Microbaculum marinisediminis: one gene and its partner. The protein of the gene in region 1 interacts with the protein of each later gene in a pairwise test. Links are inferred from orthologs where the notes say so. Each region holds a gene or a part of one and is shown in the gene's direction. Other genes may lie near its edges.

The links.
Region 2: the proteins of MUB46_RS21445 (region 1) and MUB46_RS20095 interact in binary tests that used the Escherichia coli proteins (3 or more experiments, as listed by UniProt). The link is inferred for Microbaculum marinisediminis from one-to-one orthologs.

Annotation. Positions count from the first base shown.
Region 1 is NZ_JALIDZ010000012.1:105,051-107,719, forward strand. It holds MUB46_RS21445 (P-II family nitrogen regulator), read left to right. Parts: upstream 1-1,000; coding sequence 1,001-1,339; downstream 1,340-2,669. Other genes in the region: MUB46_RS21440 (NAD(P)H-hydrate dehydratase), read right to left, coding at 1-752; glnA (type I glutamate--ammonia ligase), read left to right, coding at 1,459-2,669. UniProt on the Escherichia coli protein: P-II indirectly controls the transcription of the glutamine synthetase gene (glnA). P-II prevents NR-II-catalyzed conversion of NR-I to NR-I-phosphate, the transcriptional activator of GlnA. When P-II is uridylylated to P-II-UMP, these events are reversed.
Region 2 is NZ_JALIDZ010000010.1:189,874-194,606, reverse strand. What follows is about bases 667-3,665. They hold MUB46_RS20095 (two-component system sensor histidine kinase NtrB), read left to right. Parts: upstream 667-1,585; coding sequence 1,586-2,746; downstream 2,747-3,665. Other genes in these bases: ntrC (nitrogen regulation protein NR(I)), read left to right, coding at 2,753-3,665; dusB (tRNA dihydrouridine synthase DusB), read left to right, coding at 667-1,586. In the rest of the region: MUB46_RS20105 (bifunctional 2-C-methyl-D-erythritol 4-phosphate cytidylyltransferase/2-C-methyl-D-erythritol 2,4-cyclodiphosphate synthase), read right to left, coding at 1-360; more of dusB, read left to right, coding at 492-666; more of ntrC, read left to right, coding at 3,666-4,192; MUB46_RS20085 (sensor histidine kinase NtrY-like), read left to right, coding at 4,417-4,733.

The DNA of each region.
Region 1 (2,669 bases):
GCCGCGCGGGCGGACAGGCGTGCCGCGCCGGTGTTCCAGGGCCCACCGCTGACCACCAGGGCGTGGCCACGATCGTATTTGTGGCTCTGTGGACGCGGGCGCGGCAGGCGATCCCCCCACAATCGCGGCCCGTTCGCGTATGTTTCGGGGGCGATTTCCTCCAGGACGCCGTCTTCGATGCCGATTTGGGCCAGTTTCAGCTCCCCGCAGAGCTCGCGCCCCGGCAGCAGAAGATGCCCCGGCTTGAGACGGAAGAAGGTGACGGTTCGCGTCGCCCGCACCGCAACGCCTCGGATTTCGCCGCTGGTTCCGTCCACCCCCGAGGGCACGTCGACGGCCACGACCGGTACCTGCGATCGGTTGATCGCCGCGACCACCGCGGCGACGGGCCCCTCGATCGGCTTGGAGAGCCCGGCGCCGAACAGCGCGTCGACAATGACCCCGGCCTTGCCGATGCTGTCGGCCGAAAGCGGCTCGACCGCGCCGGTCCAGCGCGCGGCCATTTCGGCCGCATCGCCCGTCAGCCGCGACGGATCGCCCAGCAACGCGACGCGCACCCTGCGGCCCGCCGCCGCCAGATGCCGCGCGGCGACGAAACCATCGCCACCATTGTTCCCCGGACCGCACAGAACCAGAACCTCGCGCCCCCGGTTCAGCGCCAGGGTCGCGGCGGCGACCGCGCAGCCGGCGTTTTCCATCAAAATTTCGCCGGGAACGCCGCCTTCAATCGTCAGGCGGTCGGCCTCCCCCATCTGGATGGTCGTCAGCAGTTCGTTCACCCGATACCTCCACGGAGACCCATCGGCTTGACCATTTCTTGTGCGGTTGCCTGTTTTTTCATCCCACATTTCCGGAGTAGAATGCCCGTTTCACAGGCACCCTGTCACATCCCCTTGAAAACACACCGTATTTTTTATTACGCGGATTTGGCACAAGCCATGCTAACCGAATGCCGGGCATCCCTCCGATCAGGAAGCCCCACGCTAGGAGTCACGTCCAGATGAAAAAAATCGAGGCTATCATCAAGCCGTTCAAACTAGACGAGGTAAAGGAGGCCCTGCAGGAAGTGGGGCTGCAAGGCATTACCGTGACCGAGGCCAAGGGGTTCGGTCGCCAGAAAGGCCATACGGAGCTCTATCGGGGCGCCGAATATGTCGTCGATTTTCTGCCGAAGGTGAAGGTCGAGGTCGTCCTCGGCGACGACCAGATCGACAAGGCGGTGGAAGCCATCCAGAAGGCGGCGCAGACGGGCCGCATCGGCGACGGCAAGATCTTCATTTCGACCATCGAGGACGCCATCCGCATCCGCACGGGAGAGCGCGGCGTGGACGCCATCTGATCGGAGAAACCGGCGCCCGACCGGGATCGAACCGCGTTTCGCGACAGTTCAGACCACGAGCACCGGCGCCAAATCCCAACCAGACCCAGGATCCAGCTGGAAATTAAAGAGGTAGTCAAATGGCTGAAGCTAAGTCCGTTCTCAAGTCGATCAAAGAGAACGACGTCAAGTTCGTCGACCTGCGGTTCACCGATCCGCGGGGCAAGATGCAGCACGTCACGATGGACATCGCCGTCGTCGATGAGGACATGTTCGCCGAGGGCGTCATGTTCGACGGCTCGTCGATTGCCGGCTGGAAGGCGATCAACGAGTCCGACATGACGCTGATGCCCGACCCCGAGACGGCGCATCTCGACCCGTTCTTCGCCGCGCCCACGCTCGCCATCATGTGCGATGTCCTGGAGCCGTCGACGGGCGAGGCCTATGACCGCGATCCGCGGTCGACCGCCAGGAAGGCCGAGGCCTATCTGAAGCAGACCAAGGTCGGCGACACCTGCTTCGTCGGTCCCGAGGCCGAGTTCTTCGTGTTCGACGACGTCCGCTTCTCTGTCAGCCCCTACAATACCGGTTTCGCCATCGATTCCTCGGAGCTGCCGTCGAACACCGGCACCGAGTATGAGGCCGGCAACCTCGGCCACCGTCCGCGCACCAAGGGCGGCTACTTCCCGGTTCCCCCGGTCGACTCCGCCCAGGACATGCGCTCCGAGATGCTCTCGGTCATGGCCTCCATGGGCGTGTCCGTCGAGAAGCACCACCACGAGGTCGGCGCGGCCCAGCACGAGCTCGGCATGAAGTTCGACACGCTGACCCGCAACGCCGACAAGATGCAGATCTACAAGTACGTCGTGCATCAGGTCGCCAACGCCTACGGCAAGTCGGCCACCTTCATGCCGAAGCCGATCTTCGGCGACAACGGCTCGGGCATGCACGTGCACCAGTCGATCTGGAAGAGCGGCAAGCCGGTCTTTGCCGGCAAGAAGTACGCCGGCCTGTCCGAGCAGTGCCTCTACTACATCGGCGGCATCCTGAAGCACGCCAAGGCCATCAACGCCTTCACCAACCCGCTGACCAACTCCTACAAGCGGCTGGTGCCGGGCTACGAGGCGCCGGTGCTCCTCGCCTACTCGGCGCGGAACCGCTCGGCCAGCTGCCGCATCCCGGTTGCCTCCTCGCCGAAGGCCAAGCGCGTCGAGATCCGCTTCCCCGATCCGGGCGCGAACCCCTACCTGTGCTTCAGCGCCCTGTTGATGGCCGGTCTCGACGGCATCAAGAACAAGATCGATCCGGGCGACGCGATGGACAAGAACCTCTACGACCTGCCGCCGGAGGA
Region 2 (4,733 bases), on another replicon or contig:
CCGGTCGATGACCGCGGACGATACGAAGGGGCGGGCGGCGTCGTGGATCAGCACCCGGTCCGGCGCGTGCCCGGCGATGGCCTCGAGCCCGGCGCGCACCGAGGCCTGGCGCGTCGCGCCGCCGGGAACCGCCGGGAGCAGCCCGTCGCGGTCGCTGATCTCGGTCGCCAGCCGGTCCTGCCATCCCTCCCGGACGACGACCTGCACGGCGTCGACACGCGGATGATCGAGCAACGCGGCGACGGCACGCGCGACGACCGAGCGCCCGCCGATCAGGCGAAACTGCTTCGGCTCCGGGCCATCGCCTACGGAGGCTCTGGTGCCGGTGCCGCCGGCTACTATTACGGCAATCGTGGTCATTTGGCCCTGATAGCGCGGTATGTCGGTCCGCGTCTTTAGAAAAAACCGTGTTCGCGCAACGTTTATCATGGTTTACGCGGGGCGATCGTTTTTGTTGCGCCGCGAAATTATCTGTCTAAAATGCGGGCAATATGAAAAACGCACATGAAATGGGCATGGCCATTGCGGCCAGGGCCGACACGCCCGGTGGTATCGGTCCCGAGGGCGACGAGTCCGGCGCCGATCCGAAGGGGCAGGGCCTGACGATAGACGGGACGCCACTCGCCGGCCGGGCGATCCTGGCCCCGATGTCCGGCATTACTGACGCGCCGTTTCGCCGGCTTGCGCATCGCTTCGGGGCGAGCCTCGTCGTGTCCGAGATGGTGGCCAGCGAAGAACTCGTGCAGCAGAAGCCCGACGCCGTACTGCGCATCGAAGGCGAGGGCGTGGCGCCGAACGTCGTGCAACTGGCCGGTTGCGAATCCAAATGGATGGCTGAAGGGGCGCGGCTCGCCGTCGATGCCGGCGCCGATATCGTCGACATCAACATGGGCTGTCCGTCCCGCCGCGTGGCCAACCGGTGGTCCGGTTCGGCGCTGATGCGCGATCTCGATAATGCCGCTCGGCTGATCGCGGCGACCGTCGGCGCCGTCGCCGTGCCGGTCACGTTGAAGATGCGGCTCGGCTGGGACCGCGACTCGCTGAACGCGGCCGAGCTGGCGATGCGCGCCGAGGCACTGGGCGTGCAGATGATCACGGTCCACGCGCGCACGCGCTGCGATTTCTACAAGGGACCGGTCGACTGGCCGGCGGTTCGCGCCGTGGTCGAGGCGGTCGACGTCCCGGTGGTGGTGAACGGCGATATTCTCGGCCTGGAGGACGCGCGCGAGGCGCTGGCGCGGTCGGGGGCCGATGCGGTCATGGTCGGCCGCGGCGCGTGCGGGCGGCCCTGGCAGGTCGGCGCGATCGCACGGGCGCTCGAAGCCGGCGCCTCCGAGCTGGAGCCGGCGCCGGAAGACATCGCCGCCATCGTTCTGGAACACTACGAAGCGATGCTCGGTCATTACGGCGATACGCTCGGCATGCGTATCGCCCGCAAGCATCTCGGCTGGTACCTGGAAGCCGTGAAGCCGGCCGACGAGATCGGCGCGTGGCGCGCGGCCCTTCTGACCGAAGACGATCCGCGCGCGGTGGCGGCGGCAATCCCCGATGCCTTCGCCGCGGGACAACTGGAGTGTGCAGCCTGATGACGAGCGCGGTCCTCGACAAGGTCTCCGGCGACGTCCACGCACCGGCGTCGGAGGCTGTCTTCAACGCGCTCCCGCATCCGGTGATCGCGGTCGCGGACGACAACGCGATCGTCTCGGCGAACGCGGCGGCGGAATCGTTCTTCCAGACGAGCCTTTCCGTCTTACAGCGCTACGCCATCACCGATCTGGTGCCGCATGACAGCCCGCTGATCGATCTGTTGGCGCAGGCGCGCGAACGGGCCGCCTCGGTCAGCGAATACCGGGTGGCGATCGGAACGCCGCGCACCGGCGGCGAGCGGCTGGTGGATATCTACGTCGCGCCGATCGCCGAGGAAAACGACACCACCGTGGTGATGATCCACGAGCGCACCATCGCCGAGCAGTTCGACCGTCAGTTCACGCATCGGGCGGCGGCGCGCAGCGTCACCGGGCTGGCCAGCATGCTGGCGCACGAGATCAAGAATCCGCTTTCGGGCATTCGCGGCGCCGCCCAGCTCCTCGAGTCGACGGTGGAGGAGGGCGACAGGGCCCTTGCCCGGCTGATCCGCGAGGAGACCGACCGGATCGTCAAGCTGGTCGACCGGATGGAGGTGTTCTCCGACCAGCGGCCGGTCGAGCGCGATCCGGTCAATATCCACGTGGTGCTGGACCGGGTGAAGCACATTGCCTCTGCCGGCTTCGCCAAGCACATCCGTTTCGTCGAGGAGTACGACCCCTCGCTGCCGCCGGTGCTGGGCAATCGCGATCAACTCGTGCAGGTGTTCCTGAACCTGGTGAAGAACGCCGCGGAATCGATTGGCCCCAACGCGACGGACGGCGAGATCGTGCTGTCGACGGCGTTCCGGCCTGGCGTGCGGCTGTCGGTTCCGGGCAATTCCGAGAAGGTCAGCCTGCCGCTGGAGTTCTGCGTGCGCGACAACGGCCCCGGCGTCGCAGAGGACTTCCTGCCGCATCTGTTCGATCCGTTCGTGACAACCAAGATGTCCGGCTCCGGCCTCGGCCTCGCGCTCGTGGCCAAGATCGTCGGCGATCATGGCGGCGTGATCGAGTGCCAGTCACAACCGCGGCGGACCGTGTTCCGCGTTCTCATGCCGATGTACCTGACCCACCGCGACCCCAACGCGCGCGCGTCCGACGTGAAATCCGACGAGGACTGAGAGACGATGCCTACCGGTAACATCCTGGTCGCCGACGACGACGCCGCGATCCGAACCGTGCTCAACCAGGCGCTGTCGCGCGTCGGATACGACGTGCGCGTGACCGGCAACGCAGCCACCCTGTGGCGCTGGGTCTCGCAAGGGGAGGGCGATCTCGTGATCACCGACGTGGTGATGCCCGACGAGAACGCCTTCGATCTTCTGCCGCGTATCAAGAAGATCCGGCCCGAGATGCCGATCATCGTGATGAGCGCCCAGAACACCTTCTTGACCGCGGTCAAGGCATCGGAGCGCGGCGCCTACGAATATCTGCCGAAACCGTTCGACCTGAACGAACTGGTGACGATCATCGGCCGGGCCCTGGCGGAACCGAAGCCGCGGGCGGCGGACGGTGCGGAGGAAGAGGGGGACAATATCCCACTCGTTGGACGCTCGCCGGCAATGCAGGACATCTACCGGCTGCTCGCACGGCTGATGCAGACCGATCTGACGGTGATGATCGCCGGTGAGTCGGGCACCGGCAAGGAGCTGGTCGCCAAGGCCCTGCACGACTACGGCAAGCGCGCGAACGGGCCGTTCGTGGCCATCAATATGGCGGCCATTCCGCGCGACCTGATCGAAGCCGAGCTGTTCGGCCACGAGAAGGGCGCCTTCACCGGCGCGCAGACCCGCAACACCGGCCGGTTCGAGCAGGCCGAAGGCGGCACGCTGTTCCTCGACGAGATCGGCGACATGCCGATGGAGGCGCAGACCCGTCTGCTGCGCGTCCTGCAGCAGGGCGAGTACACGACGGTCGGCGGGCGCGTGCCGATCAAGACCAACGTCCGGATCATCGCGGCCACCAACAAGGATCTCCGGCAGCTGATCAATCAGGGGCTGTTCCGGGAGGATCTCTACTATCGCCTGAACGTCGTACCGATCCGGCTGCCGCCCCTGCGCGAACGCACCGAGGACATTCCCGACCTGGTGCGTCATTTCTTCGCCCAGGCCGAGAAGGAGGGGCTGCCGCACAAGCAGATCGAACAGGCCGCCCTCGACCGTCTGCGGCGGTATCGCTGGCCCGGCAACGTACGCGAACTGGAAAATCTGGTTCGGCGGCTCGCCGCGCTGTACCCGCAGGAGATCATCAACGAGCAGACGATCGAGGCCGAACTCGGGGAGCCGTCGGCCAACCCCGCCAACGATGGCGACCGTGAGGAAGAAACCCTCGGCGGCTCCGTCGAGCGCCACATGTCGGGCTACTTCCGCGAGTTCGGCGACACCCTGCCGCCGCCCGGGCTCTATCACCGTGTTCTCCGGGAGATCGAGGAACCGCTGATCGGCGCCGCATTGGCGGCGACACGCGGCAACCAGATTCGCGCGGCGGAGCTTCTGGGACTGAATCGCAACACCTTGCGCAAGAAGATCCGCGACCTCGATATCCAGGTTATCCGCAGCAGCCGGTAGTTTTCGGGCTGCCGCCTTTTCCTTGTCTCATTTCTGCAACATTTGTGGTTGATCTGCATCGGTCCGGCGCCGAGTATCCGGCGGCGGCGTGGTGCGCGCTGCCGCTATTCCGCTGCAGCGTCCGGAGCCGGAACGGGAATGGGTTTCAGTCAGTGACACTTGCCGAACCGCGACAGCAGCCAGTGCCGGCGTTTTCGACGCGCCGCAGAAAATCCCTGCGGATCGTGGGCGCGCTATTGGTGGTGCTGTCGCTTGTCGCGGGGACCGGGACGTTCGCGGTCCTGACCGGTCTGACCGCGGTCGAGCCGGACGAAAACGCCGTCGCCGCCGCGTTGGTCGTGAACCTGATCCTGGTTGCCGGGCTGGGCGCCATCGTCGCGGTCGAAATCGGCCGGTTGTGGCTGGCTCGCCGTCGCGGCATCGCCGGTGCGGGGCTTCATCTGCGCATTCTCGCGCTGTTCGCGGTGATCGCGGTGGTCCCGGCGGTGATCGTCGCGATCATTGCCAGCGTTACGCTCAGCCGGGGGCTCGATACGTGGTT